One region of the Halomonas sp. LS-001 genome, then DNA from elsewhere that is predicted to be linked to it. Evidence: predicted binding sites of a transcription regulator. Region 1 holds the regulator's gene; each other region holds the start of a gene.

What was found. The regulator sigma-54, encoded in region 1, starts transcription at its own class of promoters, with help from an activator protein. The targets are predictions, from matches to a motif close to TGGCACNNNNNTTGCTNT.
Region 2: speB (agmatinase) is a predicted target of sigma-54. The motif match lies at 1,814-1,831, and genes of this name have one in related genera.
Region 3: ACU6TU_RS16155 (P-II family nitrogen regulator) is a predicted target of sigma-54. The motif match lies at 1,847-1,864, and genes of this name have one in related genera.
Region 4: ACU6TU_RS12210 (circularly permuted type 2 ATP-grasp protein) is a predicted target of sigma-54. The motif match lies at 2,050-2,067, and genes of this name have one in related genera.

Annotation. Positions count from the first base shown of each region.
Region 1 covers NZ_CM129816.1:1,340,908-1,344,053, reverse strand. Annotated here, with positions in the region: gene lptB (LPS export ABC transporter ATP-binding protein) at 1-726, shown strand, start outside; gene ACU6TU_RS05940 (RNA polymerase factor sigma-54) at 849-2,270, shown strand; gene hpf (ribosome hibernation-promoting factor, HPF/YfiA family) at 2,375-2,683, shown strand; gene ACU6TU_RS05930 (PTS sugar transporter subunit IIA) at 2,688-3,146, shown strand, end outside.
Region 2 covers NZ_CM129816.1:227,010-230,155, reverse strand. Annotated here, with positions in the region: gene ACU6TU_RS01035 (purine-cytosine permease family protein) at 1-527, opposite strand, end outside; gene speB (agmatinase) at 812-1,762, opposite strand; gene ACU6TU_RS01025 (sigma-54 interaction domain-containing protein) at 1,964-3,146, shown strand, end outside.
Region 3 covers NZ_CM129816.1:3,643,502-3,646,647, forward strand. Annotated here, with positions in the region: gene ACU6TU_RS16150 (ammonium transporter) at 136-1,386, opposite strand; gene ACU6TU_RS16155 (P-II family nitrogen regulator) at 1,431-1,769, opposite strand; gene ACU6TU_RS16160 (accessory factor UbiK family protein) at 2,114-2,482, shown strand; gene ACU6TU_RS16165 (helix-turn-helix transcriptional regulator) at 2,709-3,146, shown strand, end outside.
Region 4 covers NZ_CM129816.1:2,696,558-2,699,703, forward strand. Annotated here, with positions in the region: gene ACU6TU_RS12205 (alpha-E domain-containing protein) at 1-426, opposite strand, end outside; gene ACU6TU_RS12210 (circularly permuted type 2 ATP-grasp protein) at 431-1,918, opposite strand; gene ACU6TU_RS12215 (transglutaminase family protein) at 2,343-3,146, shown strand, end outside.

The DNA.
Region 1 (3,146 bases):
GGTAAAACACTCTCAGCACGGCACTTAGCCAAAAGCTACAAACGTCGCCGGGTGGTCAAGGATATTAATCTGGACATTGCCCAAGGCAGCATTGTTGGCCTTCTCGGGCCTAATGGCGCGGGCAAGACCACGTCGTTTTATATGATTGTCGGTTTGGTAAAAGCCGATGCAGGCAAAGTGTATATAGATGATCTCGACCTGACCCGTGCGCCCATGCATGAACGGGCTATTGCCGGGATTGGCTATCTTCCGCAGGAAGCCTCGATCTTTCGCAAGCTGAGCGTTCGCGACAATATCATGGCCATTCTGGAAACCCGTAAAGGACTCTCGCGCACCGAACGCAAAAGCGTTCTGGAGCAGTTGCTGGAAGATTTCCACATCACACACATCCGCGACAATATTGGCATGAGCTTATCGGGTGGGGAGCGACGCAGGGTGGAAATTGCCCGCTCACTGGCGACTGATCCGCATTTCATTTTACTCGATGAGCCTTTTGCAGGTGTCGATCCGATATCCGTGGGTGATATCAAGACCATCATTCGTGCTCTCAAAGCACGCAATATTGGCGTACTGATTACCGACCACAACGTCAGGGAAACCCTCGATATCTGTGATACGGCTTACATTGTTGGCGATGGCCACATTATTGCCAGCGGCTCCCCGGATACGATTCTTGATAACCAGCAGGTCCGTGATATTTATCTGGGCGAAGACTTCAAGCTCTGATTTTATCCGGCCACCTCCCCTGTCTGTTGCCAGCTTTTTTATTGATGGCATGCTTATTGCTACTTGCGCTTGGCAGCGGCTGCTTTTAGGGTAAGGTTTTACATGCCACGGGTGGTTCACGAATGGCCATGAAAGCGTCCCTTCAACTGCGTCTTGGCACTCAACTGACGATGACGCCTCAGTTGCAACAGGCGATTGCGCTACTGCAACTGTCGACGCTGGATCTACGTCAGGAAATCCAGAACGCACTTGATAACAATCCCCTGCTGGAGCAGGAAGAAGAGTTTGGCGAGCAAGCCGTCAAGGAGGCAAAGGAAGCCGACTGGTCGGATGATATTCCGACCGAACTCTCTGTCGACAGTGACTGGTCGGACACCTATCAGGATGTTGCTCATTCCAGTAGCGCCAGCAACACCCATGACGGCGCCGATTTCGAGCGTGACACCACGGTACAGAGCCTGCATGGCCACCTGTTATGGCAGCTGGCCATGACCAACTTCACCGCTCGTGAGCAGCTCATTGCCGAAACCCTGATTGATGCTGTCGATGGCAACGGTTATTTATCACTGTCATTGAATGAGGTTCGCGAAAGCCTTCTGGCCACCGCCCATGAAGGCATTCATCAACGTGATATCGAAAATGTACTGCTGCGCCTTCAACAGTTTGAACCCACTGGCGTATTTGCCCGCGACCTGCGTGAATGCCTGATGCTTCAGCTGGCAGCATTACCGGATGACACCCCGTTGATTGTGCCAGCCAAGCGGCTGGTTCGGCAGTTTCTGGAAGTGCTTGGCAAAGATGACAGTCGCACATTAAAGCGGCGGTTAAACCTGGATGATGAACAGCTCGGCGCCGTCATTCATCTGATACGTAGCCTTGACCCACGCCCTGGAAGCACCTTTGGTAGCACCGCCAGCGGCTATGTCATTCCAGACCTCGTCGTACATCACGACAAGCAAGGCTGGCATCTGACCCTTAATCCTGAGGCAATGCCCAGGCTACGAATCCAGCCAGAATACGCCAGCTTAATTAAACGTGCCGACAAAAGTGATGATAACCAGTTCCTCAAGGATCATCTTCAGGAAGCGCGCTGGCTGATAAAAAGCCTATCCAGCCGCAATGACACCCTGCTTCGCGTCGGCCAGGAAATTATTGTTCGTCAGATCGGTTTTCTCGAACATGGAGAAGAAGCAATGAAACCGCTGATTCTTGCAGATATCGCCAATGCGGTGGATATGCATGAATCCACCATTTCCCGGGTGACCACGCAAAAATTCATTCATACGCCACGCGGTGTGTTTGAGCTTAAATACTTTTTTTCAAGCCACGTCGGCAGTCAGGATGGCGATCATCATTCCAGCACCGCCATTCGTGCACGGATCAAAAAACTGATTCAGGAAGAGCCGCCTCGCAAGCCGCTTTCCGATAGCCGGCTGGTTGCTTTACTCAAGGAAGATGGCATCACGGTTGCTCGCCGTACCGTTGCCAAGTATCGAGAAGCCATGGGAATTCCCTCTTCCAGCGAGCGTCGTCACTTAAGCTGAACCGCCTTAAACCGTTTCTATAAGTGGAAACTGACCTAAAGGGCTTTGCTTAATAAAAAAAAGGGTTACAATCAAAGAACAGTCGACGGAAAGGAGTACGTTCAATGCAAGTCAATATCACTGGACACCATGTAGAACTGACCGATGCCCTGCGCGATTACGTCAACGAGAAACTCGAACGCGTCGAGCGCCACTACGACAACATTACCACTGTTCAGGTTACCCTTTCAGTGGAAAAGGAGCGTCAGCAAGCCGCATGTACCCTACATGCGGCAGGCGCAGACTTGCATGCCGAAGCCACTGATAACGATATGTACGCAGCAATTGATGCGTTGGCAGATAAAATTGATCGTCAGCTGGTAAAACATAAAGAAAAAGCACAAGCGCGCGCCCAAGGCGCTGGTGTCCGGTAATCTAATGACTTTGGAAACCATCTTGCCCCCAGAGCGCGTCCTATATGATGTCCCTGGGGGTAGCAAAAAACGCGTACTGGAATTTTTCAGCACTTTTATTGCTCAGAACACGCCCAGCCTGGACAGCCAAGAAGTTTTTGGACGTCTGATCAGTCGTGAACGGCTGGGTAGCACGGGTATCGGCAATGGCGTCGCCATTCCACATGCTCGCAGCCCTCACTGTTCAACACCGATCGGCAGTTTTCTGAAACTGGCTGAAGCCGTTGATTTCGATGCGATTGATGGCGAACCTGTTGATCTCGTGTTTGTGCTTTTAGTCCCCGAAGAAGCTGACGATACGCACTTGGCACTGCTTGGACAGGTTGCAACCATCATGAATGACGTAAGCGTTCGGGTTCAGCTTCGCAAAGCGGGCAGTCAACGAGAATTGCTGGAACTGATCAGCGAAAAAATACGCGATAGC
Region 2 (3,146 bases), 1.1 Mb from region 1:
ACCACAGCCGACAGTCCCACCATCAGTACCGCTGCTATTTTCTCTACCTTTTCGATGCCTAAATGGCCACGTAGGGCAATAAGTACTACCAGCGCTTCGCATAGCACCGTAAACAGCGCCACATTGGAATAGCCAGTGAGACTTTCAACGGCGTAATCAAGACTCATACCCGCTAATAGTGCCTGGATCCAACTCCATGCAATTAGCGCCAGTAAATTAACCCAAGCAGGAAAATTAGCCCCTTTGCGGCCAAAAGTGCCCCTCGCCAGCACCATGGTTGTCATGCCGGTTTGCTGCCCCATTACGCCGATTAACACCAAGGGGATAATACCGATCGCTGAACCCAATAAAATCAGCAGTATGGCATGCTGAAAGGTGAGATCTGGCACCAAAAACATGCCAGTGAGAATGGTGGTCACTACCACATTGGCGCCAAGCCAAAGGGCAAACGTTCCAGGCAACCCCAGGCTGCGTTCAACATGCTCTGCGGAAAGCGAGTCCTGGCCAAAATTATCCTTAAGCGACATGACTCACCTCCATTGATAACAGCAAATTACGGGAAGGAATAAAGAAAAACAGTCCGCCAATGAATGAGGGAATCAAGAACTTCAGCAAATGCAGCCGATGGACCGGTGCCGACGGGTCAGCTTTATCCAACTTGACTTGGGAGTAAGACATTTCTTTCACCTATTGGAAGAGATTATTAGAGGTGGGCTGGTGGCGTCCGAGGGGAAGCAGTGCTTCCCCTTGGTTTTTTATATTTGCGCCTTGTTAAGTCGGCGCTTTGAAAAACAGACTCAGTCATCACTGATTAGCTGCGGCGTTTTACGCCTGGCAAAACACACAACATTTCGTACAGCAAAGTGGCACCGATCAGCGCCGTATTGCCGCTCGTGTCATAGGGGGGCGATACTTCTACCAAATCACCGCCGACAATCGTTAGCCCTGCCGCACCACGCACAATTTCCAATGCCTGTGACGACGTAAGCCCCCCCATCTCAACCGTGCCCGTACCGGGGGCAAGCGATGGATCCAAGGCGTCAATGTCAAAACTGATATAAACCGGGGTATCGCCCATCTGTTCGCGCACTTCTTCCATTAGGGGAGCAAGCGAGCGATACCAGCACTCCTCGGCGGGAACGACACGAAACCCTTGATCACGGCACCAGTCAAAATCCTCGGCGGCATAGCCGGTGCCACGAATACCGATCTGCACCACTTTGCCGTGGGCTAACAGGCCTTCTTCCTGGGCGCGGCGAAACGGCGTGCCATGGGCGATCGGCTCACCGAACATGTGATCGTTCACATCGGCGTGGGCATCAATATGGATCAAGCCAACGGGGCCATGTTTTTTCGCAATAGCACGCAGGACAGGAAGCGTTAGCGTGTGCTCTCCACCCAGTGTTAATGGCACACAGTCATGCGCCAGCACCTCATCATAAAAGGCGGTAATGATGTCGACGCTTTTAGGCAGGTGAAACGTATTGATCGGCACATCACCAATATCCGCGACTTGCAGGCTGTCAAAAGGCGCGGCACGGGTGGCCATGTTATAGGGGCGCAGCATGCGTGATTCATCACGGATCTGGCGGGGGCCAAGACGTGTACCAGGACGGTTAGACGTACCAATATCCATTGGAATACCGATAAAGGCAGCATCTAACCCTGCGGCGCTTTCCTGGGTAGGTAAACGCATCATGGTGGCTGGCCCACCAAAGCGCGGCATGCTATTTCCACCGAGCGGCTGGTTAAGTTCAGACATACAGTTCTCCTTGGAATTGTTAACGCTGTATTACGTACTGATGCTGAATACATTGCATAGAACGTGCCAAGTTCCTGAATGCCCGGAAGGTAGAGTTTTCAGTTATTAACAATTCAATAATGACTCAAAAATACGTATAATTAAGTCAAATATGCATTTTAATGCAAAAACAACTCAAAAATTATCCAAGGGACATTTGCCGTGAGTGAGATCGATCAGTGCGTGCTGAAGACCATTGTTGAAACCGCTAACGACCATTTTTTTATTGTCAGCGGTGAAGGCCAGGTACTTGATATTAGCCCCGGTGCTGAAGCTGTTTATGGCGCGCCTCGGGAAGAGCTGCTGGGCAGTAGCGTCTACCAGCTTCAGCAAGCAGGCATATTGAAGCCATCGATCACCCTGGAAGTGATGCGCACCCTGAAGCCTGCGCAACTCATGCAGATAACAGGCACCGGACGTCGTGTGATTGCCGAAGCTTACCCCGTCTTTGTTAATGGAAAACTGGAGCGTGTGATTAGCCGCTCCAGGGATTTAACCGATTTACAGTTTCTTCAGGACGAATATGCACTGCTCCAGAAGCGCTTTAGTGAGCACTTAAAGCGCAGCCAGGCAGCTCCCGATGCCGAGGAGCAAGCACTGGACGATGCGCTGGATGACCTGCAGGCGAGAAGCCACGTTATGCGTGAAATCGCCCTACTGCTCAAACGCGTCGCACCTTCGGACGCCAATATATTGATGTTAGGCGAGTCAGGCGTGGGGAAAACCGCGTTTGCCAAACAGCTTCACCGCTGGAGCCAGCGCCATAATCACCCCTTTATTGAGGTGAACTGTGCGGCTATCCCTGAAAATCTATTTGAGTCTGAGATGTTTGGTTATCAGCCAGGCGCATTCAGCGGCGCGGCTCGTCAAGGAAAAGCGGGGTTATTAGAGCAGGCAGAAGGCGGCACGCTGTTTCTTGATGAAATCGGCGAGCTCCCTCTTTTAATGCAAACGAAACTGCTAAAAGTCATTCAGGACGGTAGCCTTACTCGACTCGGCGATACTCGCCCCCGCAAAGTGGATTTTCGCTTGGTCGTCGCCACGAACCAGAATTTAGCGAAACAAGTAGAAGCGGGTTTATTTCGCCTGGATCTTTACTACCGCCTCAACGTCATACCCGTCACGCTTCCCCCGTTGCGCGACCGCCGGGAAGATATTCCCGATCTAGTGGAAGCCTGTTTGGCGCGCCTTAACCAACGCTATGGGCGGCAAAAAATCCTGGATAACCAGGTATGGTCAACGTTGATGGGCTGTGACTGGCCGGGCAACATTCGCGAGCTTGAAAACTGGCTGGAAAGAGCTTGGCTATCCAGCCCAACCGATCAAATCGAGACACCTGATACGC
Region 3 (3,146 bases), 1.5 Mb from region 1:
CGCCTGCCTGAGATGCCCTTTAGCATACACTGCCACCCACGGATAATGAAAAGCTGATTCACTTAAGGAAACTCTGCCGATACAAAAAGGCCCCCCAAGAAGGGAGGCCAGGTGAAGCGGTTACAGCAGAGTCATTTATTTATTGGCAATACTGAACTCTGGGTAAGCTTCCATACCGCATTCCGTGATATCAACGCCTTCGTACTCTTCTTCTTCGGTGACGCGGATACCCATCACCGCTTTAAGAATCAGCCAGACAATCAGGCTGGCGAGGAAGACCCAGGCAAAGATGCCTGCCATTCCGATGATCTGCGCGCCGAACGTCGCATCCGCATTGGTCAGCGGCACGGCCAGACAGCCCCAGATACCCACCACACCGTGGACGGAAATCGCACCGACCGGGTCATCCAGCTTGAGCTTGTCGAGCGTCACGATAGAGACAATGACCAGGAGGCCGCCCACCATACCAATCAGCATCGCGCCTACCGCCGTGGGCGCTGAAGGCCCAGCGGTAATCGCGACCAGACCTGCCAGACCGCCGTTAAGCGCCATGGTCAAATCCGCTTTGCGGAACCAGAGTTTCGCCAGAACCAGGGCAGCAATCACACCACCGGCAGCCGCCGCATTGGTGTTGACCATTACCTGTGCTACCGCGTTGGCGGAGCCGATATCCGACATTTTCAGCTCCGAGCCACCGTTAAAGCCGAACCAGCCCATCCACAGGATAAAGGTACCCAGGGTTGCCAGTGGCAGGTTGGCGCCGGGAATGGCACGGATCGAGCCATCCTTGCCATACTTGCCTTTACGTGGGCCAAGTACCAGAACACCGGCAAGCGCAGCCGCCGCACCGGCCATGTGGACAATGCCCGAACCGGCATAATCGGAGAAACCGATTGCACTGATCCAGCCACCGCCCCAGGTCCAGTAGCCAGACACCGGGTAGATAACCGCCGTCATCACCACAGCGAAAGCCAGGAAGGCCCACAGCTTCATACGCTCTGCCACGGCACCGGAAACGATCGACATGGCAGTCGCCACAAAGACGACCTGGAAGAAGAAGTCCGAACGCATGGAATAGTAAGGCGCATCATCACCACCCGCCGTCACGGCAGCAGCGCTGTTTTCATCACCCAGAAGGAAGCCCAGGTTGGGAATGAAACCGCCTGCCGAACTGGAGTACATCAGGTAGTAGCCCACCAGCAGATACATGGTGCAGGCAATCGCAAACAGAGCCACGTTCTTGGTCAGGATTTCAGCGGTGTTCTTGGAACGAACAAGGCCAGCTTCCAGCATCGAGAAACCAGCGGCCATCCACATGACCAGAATACCGCAAATCAAAAAGTAGAAGGTATCGAGCGCATAACTCAGCTCAGCTAACTCGTTCATAGGATTTTCTCCATCAGGCTAGAATCAAGGGGGTGGAAGCAGGCTTACACAGCGTCGCCGCCGCGCTCGCCGGTACGAATACGGATCACGTCTTCCAGCGGTGTAACGAAGACTTTGCCGTCACCGATCTTGCCGCTGTTGGCCGCACTGCAGATAGCATCCAGCACGCTCTCCAGGCGTGAATCATCAACGGCGACTTCCACTTTCACCTTGGGTAGAAAATCCACCACATATTCAGCACCACGATAAAGCTCGGTATGCCCTTTCTGACGACCAAAACCTTTCACTTCGGTCACGGTAATGCCTTGAACACCGTTGTCAGCCAACGCTTCGCGCACGTCGTCGAGCTTGAACGGTTTGATGATGGCGGTGATGAGTTTCATCCCGGATCTCCCTTGCGTCGTTAACAGATGTTGGTGTAAGCAGCAGCCACTGCCCGAACCAGGTGCTTGCCCTCTACAATGCGCATAACGTGCCAACTTTATTTTTTTACTTTTAAAAACAGTATTTTATTACGATTATGTACTTTCTTTCGTAATCTCTGAAAGTCTTATAGCCAGCACAACCTCGGTTGATGCACCAAAAAAGAGCAAGCGATTTACGGCGCTGCATCATTAAAAGGCATGGATGGGACTACGCTATTTTTTGGCCAAAAAGGCTTTGGCGCATGCGCGTTGCCGCTGTGTTGCGTATCCTTACCAGAGCGCTAACCCAAAAGGAGACGACTATGATGCCCCACGACCGTATCGGCCAACTGGCACAACAGATCGGTGAACGCCTGCAGAATGCCTCGCAGGCCCCCGAAGATATTCAGAAAGGTGTGCAACAGGTGGTCCGGGGTGCTTTCGACCGTCTGGAGCTTGTATCACGGGAAGACTTCGATATTTTGATGGATGTCTTGCAGCGCACTCGCGCCCGCGTTGAAGCACTGGAAAAACAGGTGGCAAGCTTAGAGGCTGCCGTGGAGGCATCCACGACACCGACCACAACGCCTGTTGAAGCAGAAGCCCCTCCGGCACCTGTTCAGCATGAGCCAGAGCCGGAAACAGAGCCGGAAACAGAGCAGAAAGACAAGAATACGGATAAGCCGCAATAAAGCGCGGTCCACGATAAACACTCAACGATTATTCGCTGCACTGATTCGTTAGCGCAGCGAATATCAATGCATGATGAAGGCCGTGCTCAATCAATAAACGCGGGAAAATAAATACGAATCAATATCATTAAATTTAACATTTTTTATGATACTCTCTGACACTCTGAATGAACTGGTCGATGGCGTATTAAATGGCTGATTAATTGATGCCCAAGGGATGCAACCGATGGTAGAGGCGACAGCTCGCATACCGCTCACCACCCATGATCTGCAGGCCCTTGGGCAACGCTACGGGATTGATTACCACTTTCCCGATGCCGAGCGGTTTCTATCCGGGCCGTGCATTGCCCAGGGACGGGTGATGGACGTAGAGATTGATCCTTCCTTGCGAGTGACACATTCTGATCTGGATGTCCTGCACGCTTACGCCTCTACCTCACGGCGTACTGTTCCCTGGTTTCTCAGCGTGATCCTTGAAGGCCATATTCAGGTGGGGCTCGGCCGCCAATCATTTCAGTTAGGGGCCGGAGACGCCTTCAGCGCACATTTCAATGAACAGACCGGGCTCAAGGCGTTTCAACCCGCACCGCAACGCCTGCGTATCCTTAATGTATCGATGTCAGCAGGCAACGGCCCCCTCTCCTCGCCTTCGATCCATCTGGTG
Region 4 (3,146 bases), 1.4 Mb from region 1:
TGACTGACAGCCACGGATAACGTGCTGAAGGAAGCGGTCCCGTTGACGCGGTTTCACGCTACTTTCGGCGTTATCGGCGATATAGAAATACAGCTGATTGACCTCTTCCCAGGTTTCACGCGGCACCACATCACGAGTGGTGCGCAGATTTTCCCGTGCGCTGGCAAGCGATGCCAAAATAGAGCTACTGTTGCTTGCCTCAGCACATAAAAAGTGTACGACGCTACGCTCATCAAAACTTTCATAGCGCTGTTGATAGGCTTCCAGGCTACCGGTCATTTCCACCAACGGCCCCCACCCCAGGGGAACGTTACGCGGCAAATCCAGCATCAGGTGGCTATTGACGCTTAACAGGCGCGCGGTATCTTCGGCACGTTCGATATAGCGTGCCATCCAGTAAAGGTTTTCTGCTACACGTGACAACATGGCGCTAGACCCCCTGTACGGCAGTGGTCGCCGCTTCATGGTTTTCGTCAGTTTCGATAATCCAGGTGTCTTTGCTGCCGCCCCCCTGAGAAGAGTTCACGACCAGCGAGCCTTCGGTAAGGGCTACCCGAGTCAGCCCGCCCATGGTGACATGGGTTTCCGCACCCGACAGAATAAACGGACGAAGATCCACGTGGCGCGGCTGAGGAAGACCGTTTGCCAGCGTCGGCGTGGTGGAAAGCGCCAGCGTTGGCTGCGCCATATAGTTACGCGGATTTGCCTTGATCAGCCGGGCAAATTCATCGCGTGTTTCCTGGGTCGAATGCGGTCCGATCAACATGCCATAGCCGCCCGACTCATTGGCAGGCTTAACCACCAGCTCATCCAGGTGATCCAGCACATAGCGGCAATCATCTTCGAACATGCAAAGATAACTCGGCACGTTAGGGAGCAAGGGCTCCTGATCCAGATAATAACGAATCAATTCAGGCACAAACGCATAGACAACCTTGTCATCTGCAACGCCAGCGCCGGGGGCATTGGCCAGCGCAACGTTGCCACTGCGCCAGGCACGCATCAGCCCTGGCACACCAAGCATCGAATCCGGATTAAAGGCTTCCGGGTCGAGAAACTCGTCGTCAATGCGGCGATAGATCACATCCACCCGGCGCATCCCCTGAATGGTGCGCATATAGACGCGATCGTGTTCATCGACCAGCAGGTCACTGCCCTGCACTAACTCGACCCCCATTTGCTGGGCCAGGTAAGCATGTTCGAAATAGGCGGAATTGTAGATACCCGGCGTCAGTACAACGACCTGAGGGTCATCCCAAGGGCGAGGCGATAGCCCTGCCAGCATGTCGTAGAGATGGGCAATGTAATCATCTACCGGCAGAATCTTGCCTGAATCAAACAGCTCCGGCAGCACCCGCTTGGTAACGTTGCGGTTTTCCAGCATGTAGGAAACCCCGGAAGGAATCCGCAGATTATCCTCCAGCACGTAAAGGGTGCCATCACCTCCGCGCACCAGGTCCGAGCCGCAGATATGCGCCCAGGTGCCACGAGGCGGGCTGATGCCCACGCACTGGGTGCGGAAATTAACCGACTGGGCAAGCACCTCGGCGGGTAGCACCTTGTCCTTGATCACTTTCTGATCGTGGTAGAGATCATCAATGAACAGGTTGAGCGCTTCCACGCGCTGTTTGAGGCCTGCCTCGGTTCTGCGCCATTCATTGGCGGAAATAATCCGTGGCACGATATCAAACGGCCAGGCCCGGTCTATCATCGAGCCCTCCGAATACACCGTGAAGGTAATGCCCATGGTGCGAATAGCCACTTCAGCCGCCGTTTTGCGCTCCTGCAACTCCTGCGCACTGAAGCCTTCCAGCATGCGGCACAGCTCCATGGCCGAGGCACGTGGCACGCCTGGCGCTGACAGCAACTCATCGTAAAAGTCGCCACATGCATAGTTATTCCAGTTAACCTGACTCATTGGCGCACTCTCCACACATCAATTTAAGATCACACCTTGATTGGGTAATGTCTTATGGTGTCTATTTTTATACTGCTTAGCGCAGACTGACCGTTAAACCTTTCTTCAACGTGCATCTTCAGATGTAAGTCACAGCAAGTTACGTGCCAAGCGGTAAGCACTGATGTATCAACAAGACACTGTCGAACGTATTAATGGCGCGAGTGGAGTTGCATGCACCAAAAAAAAGCACTTTCAAAAACCGATGCATCAAAAAACACCAAGAAGCACCAAAAGGAAATATTGTTCCGTGCGGCTCCCTTTTGAAGCACGCTTTGGCGTAGCATTGAACGCCAGTGCTGGTTATCTGCGAATGCGCTGTTTTCATCTTTGGCATTCGCAACGATGGAATGCCAGACGTCCCGATTTTTTGTGAGGGCGGCTTATGACCCGTGTTGCTTTGTTTCACCGAACCACCTATCGCTTTGACCGCCCTGTCAGGCTTTCACCCCACGTGATTCGCTTGCGCCCGGCGCCCCAGTGTCGAACACCGATCAACGCCTATGCACTGGAAGTGTCAGGCGATGACCACACGCTCCACTGGCAGCAGGACCCGTTCGGCAATTTTAATGCCCGCGTGGTGTTCCCCGAGCCGCGCAACACGTTGAGCATCAGCGTTACGCTTGAAGCCGATATGGTGCCGATCAACCCGTTTGATTTCTTCCTTGACGATGGGGCAGATACTTTTCCTTTTCGCTATTCTGACGTGCTGCAAAAGGAACTGGGGCCGTATCTGGAAATCACCGATCAAGGGCCACAACTGGTTAAGTGGCTGGATAGCATTGCGCGCACGCCAACCCCAAGCGTCGATTTTCTGGTCGCGCTCAACCAGCGTGTACAGCGTGACATTCAATACGAGATGCGCATGGCGCCCGGCGTACAGAGCGCTGAAGATACCCTGCTCCGGGGAATTGGCTCCTGCCGTGACAGCGCCTGGCTACTGGTCCAGGTATTGCGCCATTTAGGACTCGCGGCGCGTTTTGTGTCCGGTTACCTGATCCAGCTGGCTCCGACGGAAATGACAGAGCAAAGCTCAGAAAGCCCTGCCAGCGATGACATAAAAGAGGATTTTTGCGATCTTCACGCCTGGGCAGAAGTCTTTTTGCCAGGGGCTGGCTGGGTCGGACTGGATGCGACATCAGGCTTTCTTGCTGGCGAAGGCCATATTCCCCTGGCCGCCACGCCCAGT